Regions from separate parts of the Silvanigrella paludirubra genome, predicted to be linked through region 2. Evidence: riboswitches for the same ligand, from Rfam matches in the RefSeq annotation. Region 2 holds a riboswitch; the other holds the start of a gene.
The links. A riboswitch is a leader RNA that binds a small molecule or an ion and turns the genes downstream of it on or off. The one in region 2 is predicted to bind cobalamin.
Positions count from the first base shown of each region.

Region 1: another riboswitch for cobalamin. It lies ahead of GCL60_RS07505 (acyl-CoA thioesterase); the one in region 2 lies ahead of GCL60_RS06545 (TonB-dependent receptor plug domain-containing protein).

Region 1 covers NZ_WFLM01000002.1:773,807-782,399, forward strand. Annotated here, with positions in the region: gene GCL60_RS07470 (hypothetical protein) at 1-1,589, shown strand, start outside; gene rpsI (30S ribosomal protein S9) at 1,682-2,077, opposite strand; gene rplM (50S ribosomal protein L13) at 2,105-2,548, opposite strand; gene GCL60_RS07485 (hypothetical protein) at 2,861-3,919, shown strand; gene GCL60_RS07490 (segregation and condensation protein A) at 3,888-4,673, opposite strand; gene GCL60_RS07495 (hypothetical protein) at 4,861-5,310, shown strand; gene GCL60_RS07500 (glycosyltransferase family 9 protein) at 5,312-6,430, shown strand; adenosylcobalamin-variant (AdoCbl-variant) riboswitch at 6,464-6,561, shown strand; gene GCL60_RS07505 (acyl-CoA thioesterase) at 6,586-6,981, shown strand; gene GCL60_RS07510 (TSCPD domain-containing protein) at 7,106-8,593, shown strand, end outside.
Region 2 covers NZ_WFLM01000002.1:557,785-566,377, reverse strand. Annotated here, with positions in the region: gene GCL60_RS06570 (coproporphyrinogen-III oxidase family protein) at 1-1,204, opposite strand, end outside; gene GCL60_RS06565 (aminotransferase-like domain-containing protein) at 1,201-2,688, opposite strand; gene GCL60_RS06560 (hypothetical protein) at 2,922-3,158, shown strand; gene GCL60_RS06555 (chitinase) at 3,281-4,291, shown strand; gene GCL60_RS06550 (substrate-binding periplasmic protein) at 4,315-5,100, opposite strand; cobalamin riboswitch at 5,218-5,445, shown strand; gene GCL60_RS06545 (TonB-dependent receptor plug domain-containing protein) at 5,499-7,646, shown strand; gene GCL60_RS06540 (hypothetical protein) at 7,648-8,593, shown strand, end outside.

The DNA of each region.
Region 1 (8,593 bases), 220 kb from region 2:
TTTCTCAATTCATTCAAAAAAGCAGAAAAGAACTAGAAAACGACAACAAAACAGAAAATTTAAATAAAATAAAATTAAGCATTCAAAACTACAATAAATATCACTTTGAATATTTAAAAAAACTAAAAGAAAATGATTTATTTAAAAATTGGGAGGAAAATTTTAATAATATTAACAAGTTTTTATTATCTCTTTTTTGGGAAAATGAAGACCCCGATATTTCTCAGGAATGTATAAATAATTCATTTATAAAATTCTTTTATTTCATGAAAAAAGAAATAAGAAATATTGATGAATTAAATTCAATCATAGTTTTTTTAATTTATTTTCAATTTAAATATTTTAATGAATTTCTGAATCAAGAATCTTTTCAAGATTTAAAAAAACACTGTGATATTCATGATGAAATTGAAGAAAAAAAATTGGAAAAAATAAATATAATCATTTCTATTCTTAATTCTATAGAATCTGCTATTACAAATCAAATTAAACACCTAGAAAACTCTAAAAAACAGGCTGTAAAAAATCTTTCAAAAATAGTTTTAACAAAAATTAAATATAAAATCAAAGCAAATAACCAAGAAACAAATATAAATCAATTAACAAAAAACAAATTTTTTTTAGATAAATTAACAGAAAATTTAAACCCATTTTTCTCTGTAATATTTAATAATGGATTTTACGAAATAGAGAAAAAATGTAAATATATGCCAGAAAATTTAATTAATATTTCCATAAATGAATTAATTAACGATATTAATCATATTTTTATAAAAATATCAAAAAGTAGACAAGATACTTTAACATCAAGATTAAATACTGCAAGTGATTATTTTAGCCCCCAAATAGCTATTGCACAAAATTACATGAATAACCTAGACTTAGGCAACATAGATAAAGGAAGCCATATGGAAATTTATCTTTGTAATGAGCTTAAAAAATTAGACTTTTTTGATGTAAGTTTAAAATTGCCGCGCGGTATTAATACTGAAAATTATTACTATGAAATCAAATTAAAATCTCAAAAATCAAAATTAAATGATATTCATTTCTTTTATTCAAGCGATAAAGAGATGGTAAATTTTTATATTGATAAATTTGATCCAATATTTAATAATTTATTGCAGAAAAATTTAAGAAAATTAATCCCTAAAAGAAAACAAGATATTCAGACTTACCATAACAATATAAACAATCAAAAAAATTATTCTTTTCAAAATTTTTTAAACTATACAATTTCATTATATAAAAATTATTTTTCCATTAAAGAAAAAAAATATTTAAATAAAAAAACTAGCCATGGATTTCTATTTTTCAATGACTTTAAACAATTAATAGGAGAAGGAAGTAAATTAAGGGCGGATAAAATAAAATATATAAAAGAAATGGTATATAATCTGGAATCTAATAAAAACTTAATGCCTAATGAAATGTTTAATATTGTTCAACAAGCTTATAAAAAAATAGAAATAAGCTCAAAAAAACATAAACTAATTAATATAGAGAGTTTATTTAAAACTACTTTAAACCATCATTTAAAAACAACTCTTGAAAATATTAACAAATTTAAATCAACAATGAATTCATAAAAATAGATTTAATGAGATACTTGTACTATAAAAAAGCGCCCTTGCAAAAAATTTGCAAGGGCGCTTTTTGAGCAAAGAAGCAAAAGAGATTCTTAACGCTTGGAGAATTGGAAACGAGCACGAGCAGAACGTAAACCATATTTTTTACGCTCTTTGATGCGCGCATCACGAGTAATAAGACTAGAAGCCTTAAGAATAGAACGGAATTCTGGGTTCATGTTAAGAAGCGCATGAGTAATACCATGACGGATTGCTCCCGCTTGACCAGAAAGACCACCACCAACAACAGTAACGCGGATATCAACCTTACCTAAAGTTTGAGTAAGATTTAAAGGTTGCTCAACAACCATGCGTGAAGTTGGACGCTTGAAATAATCTTCAAGAGTGCGGTGATTGATTGTGATAGCACCTTTGCCATCTCTTACCAAATAAACACGAGCGATAGATGTTTTACGTTTACCTACGCCAGATACATATTTAACTGCCATTTTAGGCTCCCTCATTTAAATCGCTTATTAGTTTTTAAGTGTACGCTCTGGTAATGCTTCCGGATTTTGAGCAGTATGTGGATGCTCAGCGCCAGCATATACTTTAAGGTGACGGTAGCACTCATTACCCAAACGATTGTGTGGAAGCATTCCCTTAACAGCTAGCTCTAATAAACGCTCTGGTTGAGAAGCGCGAATTTCAGCAGCAGTTTGGGTTTTAAGACCGCCAAAAAAGCCTGTGTGACGGTGGTAAAGCTTAGTAAGCTCTTTATTTGAAGAAAGAACTACTTTCTCAGCATTAATAACAATAACGTTATCACCCATGTCCATATGAGGCGTGAAAGTTGGCTTGTGCTTGCCGCGCAGAACATAAGCAATTTGAGTTGCTAAACGTCCAAGAGTTTTACCTTCAGCATCAACAATAAACCATTTCTTCTGAATTTCAGAAGCTTTGGCAGAATAAGTTTTCATATTAGATCTCCACAAAACAAAGACAGAATTTATTAATAAATTCTTGTAGTTATAATTCATTCTCTGCGAGTATGCCCTGTTTCAAACTTTTTTAGCTATATGGGGCGTTTCACAACGCAAGTAACTAAAATTATTCAAAAACATAACTACTTATGCCACACATCCCAAAAGGCGTGGAGTTCCTGTAGAAGCAGTGACACAACCTAGCATTCAGAGTAGAATATAGTTCAGTAGCATTAGCCACTTAACAATAGCATTACTCCTTGCGCAAAAATTTGCCGCAGTTGGTGCTTTATAACGGGAAGTTTAGTCGTGGTCAACAGTGAAAATTTAAATAACTCAATAAATCATTCAGTGAAAGTCTCGCCTTACCTTTCTTGCCTGAATTTCATTGTAAAAGCGTCATACAATCTTATAGATGGAGGCGAATCCCAATTTATTGATTTCATTCATGCAAAATCCATAAAACCAGATGATTCCAATTTAAATTTAATTAGAAAATTAATTGAAGAATTCGATTTTTCCTTAGGAGTTCCTTTAGCAAGACAATATTTAAGTTATTTATTATTTAAAGATTTTAATGAAACTTACATGGAATTAAATAAAGAAATTAAATCTATTTTAATTTTAAATGCTAAAAAAGGGATTAATACTATAAATCAAATACCTTCTTCTACTGTTAAATGCTCTCGAGCTTTAATATTATTAGAACAAATAGAAAAAGATATAAATATTGATATTAATTTAGACTATGTTTTTGCTGAAGTAGAAAAAATTGCGTTATCTAATTTATCTTTAAACAAAGAAAATTTATTTGCACCACTTACTTTCTGGCAAGAAGATTCTATTAAATTTGGCTTTTATTCACTATTGAATAAGCTAGAAGCTCTATCTAATTCTTATTTTTATTTTTTAAATCTTAAAGATGAAAACTTTAAACTAAACTTACTTTCAATAAAAGAATCTATTTTAGATAATGATATAAATGATATTTATAATAAATCTATTTTTTTATCTAAATTAGTTAATTTAATAATAAAAAATCAAGTCAATCACAAAAATGAAATTAATTTTGAAAATAAATATTATGAAAATCTACTTTTTATTGAAAGATTATCCTATCAATTATCAAGAAAAAATGAATCCATAGAAAATATTAAATATTTAAAAGATAAATTACATAATCACATGGAAAATAATATCTGCTTAAATGAACTAATTGATGAAGAAATACACAACATAAATAATTCAATATCTAAAGATAATATAACTAGAGCTCGTTTAGAAATGCGTCTAAATGATACAGAGTACCCATTAAGTGTTGCCTATAGAGAATATATTAAATCTGCGCTTCAATATCTTGAAGAGTAGAAGTGTCTTCATAAAATTTTATACCTTTTGTTAACTCTACTTCAGAAAACATGGCACTTTGAAACAAATTCACATGATTCGCTTTACAAAGCTCTAGAACAGCCATAATGACAACAATCAATTCATATCTAGATAAGCAGTCCATAATTAGAACTTTTAAGGTTACATTTTCAAGTTCTTCTAATTTCTTTTTAATCATTTCCATTTTTTGTTGAATAGTAATTTTTTGAGCACGAACAATGACCTTGGGTGTGGATTGATTTGAAAACTTTAACAAAACACGTTCCAAAGAAATAATTAAATCAAAAGGATTTCCCTTGATTGGGTGCTCAAATGCTGAGATTTCTTCATCCCTTCTTTTATACTCCCCAGAAGGAAATATATCCTGTGCCGTTGCATTTAGGGATTGTAAAACTTCAGAAGCCTTTTTTAAGGCTTCAAATTCCATTAATTGTTCAATCAACACCTTACGAGGATCTTCTTCAGAAACCTGATCTAAAGACTCTGGTTCTAAATGAGAGTTATTTTGCAAAACAGGGACTAATAAATTTGCTTTGATTTCAATCAGCTGGGCTGCCATTGCTAAATATTCACCAGCAGTTAAGAAGTCGAGTTCAGGTACCTGCCTTAAAAAACTAAGGTATTGTTCCGTTATAATAAAAATTGGGATATTAAAGATATTCAACTCCTGCGCTTTAATTAAGTGCAGAAGAAGATCCAAAGGACCATCAAAGTTTTCTAATCTAAGGTGCATTGATCTCTACCAGTTGTAAAACGATTTCATCCGAGCAATCATTTTGCTACTAAATGATCGTAATTGAGGATTAAACCTCTGTCGACGAAGGTGTAAAGTCTTTTGAGGCATAGTAAATTATTTTTGTCGCAATTTAGAGTTTTAGTTGCACGATAATATTGCAAGTTACATGAATGAGGTGAATTCATTGCAAAAATATAAATTATTTTTAATTGGTATTGGTTTTTTTTGGATTTTCTCTTGGTGTATTTTCGGAAGTATTTTAGGTGCTGAAGTAAAACTCTTAAACTCAACAGCGGTTACACCCTCAGAATTTATGATCTGGCAAAGAACATTGTTACGTTCAGCGCATGCTCATATGAATTCTATGGGTATTACAACGATTTTAATTGGATTATCAATTCCACACATTAAAAATATGATTTCAGAAAAAAAAATAAAAATGATTATTTTAACAAATTTAGTATCTATTCCTATTTTTGGTTTTGGAATTATTTTAGAAGCTTTTTTTCCTGATATCACAGGAAAAATTTCTCTTATATCTGCTATTTCTGCAATTGGAGGAATATTTTATATTTTAACAATGGCTATATGGTCTTCCTTATTTATATTTTCAGCTATGAAAAAAAATGGATAAAATGAATAATATAAAAGAACATATTACAGATAATACATTTGAAAGAATTATTTTTATTACCAGGCTCAGTGCAATTGGAGATGTAATAATCTCAAGCCATACTATTGTAAAATTAATAATAAATGGTTACTTTCCCGTATTTATAACTTCACATAGCACAAAAGACATAGCTCTTCGAATAAATGGACTACAAGCTTTTATTTGTCATCAAAAAGGAAAAAAAAATTTATATTATTTTAAAGGTAATGAAGTTAATGAAAAAAGTTTTTTAGAAAATATAAATAGTTTAAAAACATTAAAAAAACATTTATATGTTGATTTACAAAAAACATCCCGAAGTAAGAGAGCTTTAAAATTCATTTCAAATGAACTTAATATTAAATTTGAAAAAAAATATTTTATATCCAAAATGACTTTATATCGTATTTTATTAGTGATTTTATCTTATTTTTCTTTTAAACAGAAAGTAAAAGATAATAAATTAAAATTTAATAGAATTCATGAAATCCAAGAAAAACTTATTAAAAATATTATATTAAAAGATAAAAATTCATATGAAAAATTAAATAAAAACCACATTATTTTACAAAATAATAATTCTTTTTTTAACAATAAATTCGATTATATAGCCATATTTCCTGGAGCTAGTGGGTTTATAAAAACATGGCCTAAAGAAAAGTTTCGCGAATTGATTCAAAAAATAGTAAATCAAACAAATTACCATATTATTATTTGTGGATTGACAAACGAAATTTACCTTGGAGAATATTTAGATTATCCTCAACAAACTAGAATTATAAATTTAGTAAACAAAACAACATTAGATCAAACTTTGAATATTATTTCCAATTCAAAATATATTGTTACAAACGACTCCTTTGCTGCTCATGGGGCCGATGTCTTCAAAATTCCTGCAAGTGTATTATTTGGTGCAACCTCACCTTTATTTGGTTTTGTTCCAATTTATGAAAAAATATCTATTGAATATATGAATTTATCTTGCAGCCCTTGTTCTAGACATGGAAAAGGATTTTGCCGATTTAAAAATCTAAAATGTCTTCAAGATATTGATACTTTAAATATATTTAATCATATCTTAAATTTAAAAACAAAAAATTAGTCTAATTTGCATAATGCTTTTTTTATAGATACTGTACCTATTCTTGTAGGGGAAGTCTGGTGAAAATCCAGCGCTGTGCCGCAACGGTAATCATTATTTTTTTTTATGAAAGCCCGATTACCTACAAGAATTCACTCTCGAGCAAGGGGTTACTCATGGACAGATCTCAAGATTTTCAAGAAAATATTGATCAATCGGAAACACGAATGATTAAATGTGTTTTTCCAGAAACCACAAATCATTACAATACATTATTTGGAGGAACCGCATTAAATTGGATGGATGAAGTTGCTTTTATTACAGCAACAAGATTCTCTCGAAAAAAAATGGTTACGGTTTCTTTAGATAAAACTGATTTTCAAAAACCAATTCCAGCAGGGTCATTTGCCGATATTCACGGAATTGTAACTCATGTTGGTAATAAAAGTTTAAAAGTTCAAGTTCAAATTTTTATTGAACATATGTATACGAAAAAAAGAGAATTAGCTGTTAGTGGTACGTTTTCAATGGTAGCTATCAATGAAAATGGCAAAACAACCCAAGTAATTTAATTTTATTATTTTCCAAACTTTTAGCTATTCCACTTTTTTTATTTTAAAGATTGAATCAAAAGAAAAATATTAATATAATAATTTGAACTTATATTCTTGTATCTTAAAAATAAAGAAGCAAAAAATGAGTCATACTAAATATGAATTTATGTCTGAATTATATAAAAATATTCTTGAAAGTAAATATTGTCTAGAATTAACAGAGCCTAATAAAAATAAAGTATACAAAGAAAATTTTCAAGATGCTATTTATCGTGTTGCTCATGAAGTAAACAAATACGATAAAAATAAATTTGCTGAAATGAAACAAAAATCAATACAATTTATTTCAAATAAAGATTTTAGCCCAGCAGGTGGAATATGGAGAGCCGCAGGAAATCCAAGTTCTAAAGTATCTTTTGTAAATTGCACTACACAGGCCCCTGTTAAAGATTCTATCGAAAATATTTTTGGAGAATCATTAATGAATTGGAGCCGTATTGCTTCCTATGGACAAGGGAATGGAATTGATATTTCTGGATTAAGACCAAGAGGGGCTAAAACGAATAATTGTGCTAAGTATAGTACCGGTGCTGTTAGCTTTCTTATAAATTATGATGCTTCAATGCAAGTGATTGGTGCAGAAAATCGCCGAGGAGCAACTAAACCAGATATATGGATTTATCATCCTGACAGTGAAGAATTTATTTCATGTAAATCAGATATTACTAAACTAACTTCTCAAAATATATCCCTAAAAATTGACTCCCATTTTATGAATTGTGTAGAAAAAAATAAAAATATTGAATTAAAATGGAAACGATTAAATAATGAGGTTTTTGTAGGAGAAAAGTTATTTGATAATGACTCGTCAGGCCCAAATATAGAAATAACGAAACAAATAAATGCAAAAAATTTATTTCAAAAGATTGCTTATCAGGCTTGGAAAACTGGGGAACCTGGAATTGAATTTTGGGATAATAGTGAATATTGGTCAAATAGCAATTATCATCCTAATAAAAAATTTCATATTGTATCAACAAATGGATGTTCAGAACAAAAGTTAGATCCATTTAATACTTGTGTATTAGCATCTATAAATTTTTATAATATGCCTCTATATCATGAAAATTGGAAAGATTGGTTAGTAGAAAGAGTTTCATTTGGTATTCGTTTTTTAGATAATGTAATGCTTGCTGAGTATGAGGAAAAAAGATCTCCTCACCCCATTCAAAGACAAAAATTAAAAGAAATGACAAGAATAGGTTTAGGATTCACTGGATTATATGATTGGTTTATAAAAAATAAAATAATTTATGGATCAGAAAAAAGTATCGAAATAATAAAAATAATAATGAGTGTTTTTTCAGAATCCGCTTATCGAACATCAATTGAGTTAGGAAAAGAAAGAGGAAGTTTTACTGAATTTAAAAAAGAATGGTTCACACAAAGCCCATTTATCAAAAGACTTTGTGAATTAACAAATTTAAAATTAAATGATTTTGAATTCATGAGACATGTATGTTGTCTATCAGTTGCACCAACAGGAACACTTTCTATGGTTGTTGGAACAGGAGGGAATGGTTGCGAACCCTCTTTTTCTCCCTACTATGAACGAAAAGAAAGAGCAGTA
Region 2 (8,593 bases):
AAATCAAGGAGATAAAATCTGCAACCCAGGAATCACCTCTTATTTTTTCTTCAGGGCTTAAGGATATTGAACGCTCAGAAAAAAGAATTTTTCCTTCATGAATTGCTCTATTTATTTTTGAATTATTTAATAAAATATTTAAAATATCATTGTTACCACTATATAATTTAAGCCAATCTAAAGGAATTCCATTTGGTGTTCTTAAAAGTGTAAATATCATTTCAGATATATAATCTTGTTTACTTCTTGGTGTTTCATAATGGATAGAAAAATTTTTCATCCTTTCATTTTTGTCAGAAAAAATAAGTTTATCATTTCCTGGTGCGTAAGACGCTTCAGATTCCTCGCCAATTTTGTAACGAATTCCATATGGATATTCTTTTGTTGAAGGAAGTAAGCCATGCGAACCCGTTCCAATGCCAATATATGGCATACCATACCAATAAATATTATTGTGTTTTGTATCTAAAGATGAAAAATTACTAGTTTCATGTTGTTGAAAACCAATTGATTTACATTTAGATAATATTTCATAATATTCTTGAACCGCAATGTCATCGTTGGCAAAATCGGTTTTTGCAAATAAAGTTCTTTTTTCAATTGTTAAAGCATAAGCGGATATTCCAGATGAACCTGCTTCATATAAAGATTCAATTTCATCTTTAACCGATATTGTTCTAACTCCATTTTTTAAACCATAAATAAGATCTACTTGAATATTTTTAAAACCGGCATTTTTTGCCCATTTTATATTATTTAATATATTTTCTGGAGTATGTTTTCTGCCTAAAATTTTAAGTGCATTTGAACAAAGAGATTGAGCTCCTAATGTAATTCTATTAAATCCAACATTTAAATAATCCTCAAAACGTCGTTCCAAATTAGTAAGAGGATTTGTTTCTAGAGTGGCTTCTTCAATATAGAAAAAAGAATTTAATATATCAAAAAGTTCTTTATAATAAGATGCTTCAAAAAGACCAGGAGTTCCACCACCAAAATATACTGTAATATGTTTATTGTGATATTCAGGGATATTATCTATGAAAAATTTAAGTTGAATTTTTAGTTCATTAAAATATTCAATAATATCTTTTTTGGTGAATTTTGATGTTTTTATAAAGTCACAATAAGGGCAAATATGTGGGCAAAAAGGAATATGAAAATAAAAACCAATTGTTGCTTTTTGCGATAATATATCAATCATTTTTTTTGTATCCATTTTCTTGAAGAAGCATTTCTCCATATCGTAAAAATTGTTTCTAATGAATTATAAGTTTGAACGGGTTCAAGATTAGCAAAATTAATACGCATAAAATTGCAATTTATTTTGTTAGGGAAAAAATAATATCCAGGTGCAATTGCAATTTTTTTCTCGAATGATCTTTCTTCAATAACTTTTAAATCTTCCCCTTGAGGAAATTCAAACCATAAATGCATTCCTGCTTCTGGGTGATTCCATTTTGATCCTTGAGGAGAAGTCTTTTTTAGCATAGAAATAAGAGTATCTCTTTTTGACCTGTAGCTATCCTTTAACTTATGAATATGTTTTTTTAAAATCCCTCTTATACACATTTCATAAACAATTTGCTGGTCAATTAAAGAAGTAGTAATTTCATGATAGGTTTTCATAAGAATTAATCTTTGAATTTTTTCATTATTTGATGCCAAATATCCAATCCGTACTCCTGGGGCAAATATTTTAGAATAGCTTGAAATATATATTGTATGATTGAATCCATCCATTGCTGAAAGATATGGTGGCACAAAATCATCATAATTGAGCCCTTTATAAATATCCATTTCTATTATAATTGCATTAACTTCTTTTGCTAAATTTATAATTTCATGTCTTTCAACAGAACTTAAAATACCTGATGTTGGATTATGGCAATTTGAATATAATATAAATATTTTTGGTTTTTTATTTTTAATTTCAGACTTAATAGCTTCGCATAAATTAATTTTTTCAGGTGTTCTTTCTAAATATATATGTTTATACTTTTTTAATATGAAAGATGAAAAATAAAATTCATAGTTTGGTGCTTCAATGACAATATAATCATTAGGAGATAAATATGTGTTAAGAACAATATTTAGTGCTTGTATTGCGCCATTGCATATTAAAACTTGTTCGGCATTAAATATAGGCATTCCTTTGTTTTCAAGTTCAAAGGCAATAAACTCTCTTAATGGGAGATATCCTTGTCTATTAGGATATTGATAAATTATTGAATTATTAGAAAAAATAGTTCTTGTTATCCCCCTCAGGTCTTCCATTATTCCTAAGTTTTTAGGAATATCATTTCCACCTAAATTCGTAATGCTTTCATTGGAATAATAAAAAAGAGGTTGATACGAAAAGTCTTGAGCTGATATTTGTGGATCTTGGTTTAAAGCAGTAACGGTTTTATCAGAAATGCGTTCATATTTTTTTTGTGGCTTGTAAATAACATAATAACCACTCCCAGCTTTTGCCTTAATGTAGCCACCATCACAAAGTTTATTATAAGCTGTTATGACACCTATTTTATTAATTTTTAATGTCAATGATAAATCACGTATGCTTGGTAATTTGGCGCCAACTAAAAGTGTACCGGTTTGAATAGCTCTAATATATTGTTCTACTATTTGATCTGAATATGTTTTATCACTTGAACTATCAATATAAATTTTTCTAAAACCAGCCATTGATTTCTACCCTTACAAACACTTAAATAAAAAATATAAATTAAATGTATTTAATTTTTGTAGCATTATTGTGTCATAATTACCAGTACAGTTTCAAAAAAAACATAGGTACAGTTTTTTCTATATAGGCAATTCTGTATCTATGAAAGTTGCAAATATAAATATAATTTAAGTCGATGACTTTCCAAATCGATTTTGATTTGAAAGTAACTATTTTAGAAAAGAGGTGTTATATGAAAGAACATAATCATTATGACTTTCATTCTGTTTATTTAAAGTCTCAATCAAGAGGAAGTGAAAACTGGGAACGTATTGAAGGAGTTCAAGACGCAGAAGCACGTTTGTCTCAAACTTCTTTAAAAAATTCTATAAATAAGAAAAAGTCAAACCATAAACTCTTAAAAAGAGTTACTAAAACAACTTCTATTATACCTGGTGCAGTTCGCCAAATCATTCGTTTTTTTAAATAAACTAAAAAATAATTTGGAAAAATTTCATATCAATATTTTGACAAAAATAAAAAATAAAATTTCATCTTAAATATAATTTACACTCTATATAAATTTCCTAAATTTTAAATATGGAGATATAAATGAGCTTAAATTATTTCAAATATTACTTATTATTATTAAATTTTATTTTTTTAGAAAGTATTGCTTTAGCAAATATATTAAATCCAAAAATAAAAATGACACCATATGATGATATTACAGTTGGAGCTATTTGGAATGATTGGCAGAACTATCCAAACGGAAGGCCGTTAGATCTTGTTCCAATAGCAAATGAAACAAGTACAGATGAATTTGTTTTAGCATTCCTCCAATCTATAGAAGGAAAATGTAAAGCTGGGTGGGCTGGAATTTCAGCCATGTCTGTAGATTCTGGGTGGGGAAAATTTCTTACAGATAAATTAACAGAAAATAATAAAAAATATTCTATTTCATTAGGTGGTGCAAATGGATTAAATTTGGCTTTTACATGCGAAATTAATGAATTATTAGATATATATGAAAATATATATCTGGTTTATCACCCTAATGGATTGGATTTTGATATTGAGGGCAGCTTTCAATCTGATTTTAAGTCAATCGCAAAAATGTTAAAAGTTATAAAAAAATTTCAGATAAATCATTCAGAAACAAAAATAACATTTACCTTAGCTACCATGCCTGAAGGTTTAACAGCAGAAGGTGAGTGGTTAATTAAAGCTGCTAAGTCAGAGGGAATTCATTTTATAGTTAATATTATGGCTATGGATTATGGTTATTCTTATAATCAAAATATGGCAGACTATGCAATACAAGCAGCGAATAATTTATTTTCATTTCTAAAAATTCAATATTCAAATTATTCAGATTACGACATTTGGCAAATGATAGCAATAACGCCAATGATTGGTCTAAATGATGTAACGACAGAAAATTTTTCTCTTCATGATGCAGATAAATTAAAAACGTTTGCAAATCAATTTAATATAGGCGGGCTTCATATGTGGTCTGTTAAAAGAGATAATCCTTGTTCATCATCTTTTGTTTTACCAACATGTTCAAGTAATAATAATCAGAAAAAAAATTATGAATACTTAATGCATTTTAATAATTAAATATTTAATTTGTAAAATAATTATTATTCTTCGGCGTTATATTTTTTTAAAATTAGATTATATTCTGGGGTTTTTTTAAAATTATTTAATTCATTGCTAAATGAAATAGCTCTATTTTGAGCTAATTGCTGTTCCTCTTTACTCTTATTTAGTTTTTTAGAAAAAGCGATATAATTTCTTGATACATAGATACTTGGTTTTAAATGAATAAAATATTTTCTCATTTTTTCTTTTTTCAAAAGAATATCAAATGTATAATATTCTCCAAAATAAACAGGCATGCGTTCTTTTAGCATTTTTTGTAATGTAGTACTTTCATTGTTACTATATTCAAGATTAAATGAGCTTTTTGTGATTATATCTTGATAATAAAATCCTTTAATTAATCCTAATGAGGAAATACTTTGCGCAAATTTATTAATATCACCATCGTAAAATATTTTATCTTTATTTTTTGCTAAAATCCAAAAATAGAAATTACTTTGTGATAATAAAGAATTTTCAAACCATAAGTATTTATTACGTTCTGGATTTGGTGCAATATAACTAATGGCATCAACATCCCCTTTTTCTGCCATAAGTTGGGCTCTTGACCAAGGATAACTTTCATATTTATAAGTCCAATTTAATTTTTTTAAGACCGCTTGAATTAAATCTACATGAACTCCAATAACTTTTGAGTTTTCTGTAAATTCATTGGGTGGATATTCTCCATCACCGCGGACGATATATAAGCTTTCATTTTTTGCAAAAGCGATTAATTTAAAGTTAAAAAAAATAAGTATAAATAAAATTTTTTTTAGGTACATTTTTAATGCCTTAATCTTTAAAATGGTTATCAATAAATATATTAATTTCAAAATGTTTAACTTGTCAAAATTGTTTTTATACTTTTGATAGAATTTGACATGATTCCTTTCTTATGACAAATGTTTATTGTTGATGGTTTTGTAAATTTTATAAAGAATCAAATCAAAATAAAATTGTACAAATTAAAAGGGAATTTAGTGAAAGTCTAAAACTGTCCCGCAGCGGTGTTAAAGAACGAAATTTGCATTATGGCACTGGGAAACTGGGAAGCCGCAGAAAGTAGAAAAACTTATTTTTAAGAAAAGCTTTTAAGTCCGAAGACCTGCCATCATACGTCCTTTGTAGACGTTTATAGATAAAGATCCGTGGGGATCTCCTGTAAAAAAAGAATATATTTATGCGCCCAATTTTTGTGTTTGCTTTTGTTTTATTTTCAGTTAATGCATTTGCACAAAAAAGCATACCAATTATTGTTATTCCAGAAAATGAAACAATAAAGAAACAGTCAAACTCAGAAAATAAATTTAATAAATCTGTTGAAATCCTTCATGATCCTTCGTTAGGAAATATAAATCAAGAAACCATTTCCTCTAAAATGACTCCAGGCAGTTCTCCTGCTCCAAAAAGTTTTTCAGATCTTGCTGATAAAATAACATCAGCCCAGGTGGAGCATTTTGGTGGTGAGGCCGGTGCATTAAGAATTCGTTTAAGAGGAGCGAGAGCTTTTGAACCATCTTATTATTTTAACGGAATTCCACTAACAGGTGCAGGAAGTAGTGAACAAAATGTCTCGTTATTGCCATTGTCCAATATTGGTTTATTAAATGTTTACCCGGATTCTCCTCCATTTTGGCTAAGTTCTATGGGAATTAGTGGAGATATAGACATTCAAAGTTGTAGGCGTATTGATTGCTTTACTTATGATCAAGAAAACAATGTAAATGCATTTAAGGTAACAGAAAAAATTGGCTCATATCATTATAATCAAATATCTGGGGTTTATTCCTTAAAACCTCGTAAAAATTTTGAAATATTTATGACTTCTGAATATACAAGTAGCAAAGAAGATTACCCTATATTTAATTCCAGTAATTCTGTTTTAAATCCGAATCAAGGGTACTTTGAATCTCTTCAAAATAATGATTTTAAAAAATTTGCTGCAAGTTTTGGTCTAAGTACCTTTAATCAAAGTTTAGGGAAAATAAAATTTGACACAGTTTTTGGAAATCAGAACAAAGGAAATCCTGGAGAAATTGGAAGTTTTTCAATTTCAAGAACTAAAAAGAATATTTTAATTTCAACATTAAATACTCAAAAACTTTTTAGTGATAGTGGATTACAATGGGGAAATCAATTAGGTATTCTTTATAATACATCAGATACACAAAATATTCAGAGCGGTTTTGCAGCTCAAGCAAATCATTCAGAAAATTATACTTTACAACTAAAATCATGGTTTTTATTACCCTCATTTATTTTAGCACAAGAACAATCTGGTATTTCAATTGAATTATTACAAGCAAATCAAAAAACAAAAACTCTAGTTCCATCTAATTTAAGTGATGATTATAAGAGTAGCGTTAATGCAAATAGAAATGATTTTAGATTGTCTTTATTTGAATCTATAGTCATTGCTGTTACAAATAAATATTCACTTTCTGCAAATATGAATGCTTGGGTTTCATTCTCTCAAGCAAATTCAAATATGGATTGTAATTACCCAGGTGCTTCAAATACCTGTAATAATAAATTTCAGGAACAAGAAAAATCAATATATGGATATACTTTCTCATTGCAAAATAAATATGATTTTTTAATTCATTTTATGCGTTATACTTTAAGTATGAGAAGACCTTATTTAAATGAGTTTTATGGTGCACCTGAAGGATTATTGCCAAATATTAATTTGTTACCTGAGAGTAGTAAAAAATTTGAAACAGGTTTTCGAACTTTATTTGGAGAAATTGGTTACTTTCATGCTAATGATAATAATTTAATTTTCTTGCAACAGACAAGTTCAAATACATTTCAGTATCAAAATATTGAAAATGGTTATAGAGATGGATTTTATTTAAATTCCGACTATTATATTTTTGATTTTTGGAAAGTATATTTTTCTTATCAATATTTAATTTCAAAAATGATTTTAGAAAATGAAGAATCCTTTGTTCCAAGGAGCGCTAAGCACTATATCAATACGGGGACAAATGTTGAAAACATTTTGCTTGGTCATGTTATAGGCTATCAAGCTCTATTTGGGGCTTATTTTAATATGAATTGGCAAAGCCCTTTTTATTTGGATTATGCAAATATAAATGAAATGGATGTCCCTCCACTATATAATGCTGGTATTTCATACACTCTTTCAAATAAATTAAATTCTCAAAATTATACCATTTCATTTGATATTTATAATATTTTAGATGAAACATATTCTTCTGTATCAAATTCTACAGGTTTTATTCAACAAATGCAGACTAACGGTTATATTGGATATCCACCTCCGGGTCGTAGATTTTATATTTCTTTAATAGGCGAATTTTAGGATGAAAATAAAAAAATTGATTATTAGTTTCCCATTATTATTGACAACATTATTTATAGGTTGTGGAAAAAAAAGTAATAAAAATCCTGAATTTAAAATATCAGATTCAAATTCTTATTTAGTAACAAATAAATGGCGAGAATTTAGTAATTTATATAGTTTTGATTTTTCTACAAACAAAACAACTCTTATTTTATCGCGACCTGCTAGCGGTGATTCTATTGTTTTTCAAAAATATGATAGTTTAAATAAAATTCAAGGTATTTATTTTGCTGAACGTTTTTCTGGTAATAAACTGACTCGTGTTACTTATATTTCTTCAATATATAATAATTCAGGTGTTGAGCATACTGAATTTCCAATGAATTTACATAATATTATTTCCGTAAATAATAATATAGTTGGAATTGGATATGATAGAGGTGAAATCATAAAAACAGATATGTCCTTACAAAATACCATCATAAAAAATAGACAAATATTAAATTTAGATAATCAAGATATTGAAAATCCATCAAAATCTGAAACAAATGTTACATCCCTATTATATGCAAATGGAAAAGTCTATCTTGTTTCTGTAGGTAATTATAAATATAAAAATATAAAGCCCATTATTTATCAACTTTCAGATGACTTGCTAACAGCAGAAAAAATAGAAGTTGTTTCTGATTGTTTTAATGCTTCAAAACAAATTAATGTGATTGATAATAGTAAATTGGTTATTTCTTGTAATCCATACCCAAATTCTCAAGTTGCTAAAATGAATTTATTTTTAATAGACGTATCTTCAATTAAAGATAAAGGAAGTCCTTTAATAAAAGAAATCATTTCAAAAAATAGGGGTGAAAATGGAATTCAGCAATATGAAATTGGTGGAATTTCTGAAGATAAAAGTTCCATTTTTGTAACGGAACGAAAAAAAATGGATGATCAAGATTGGAAAAATA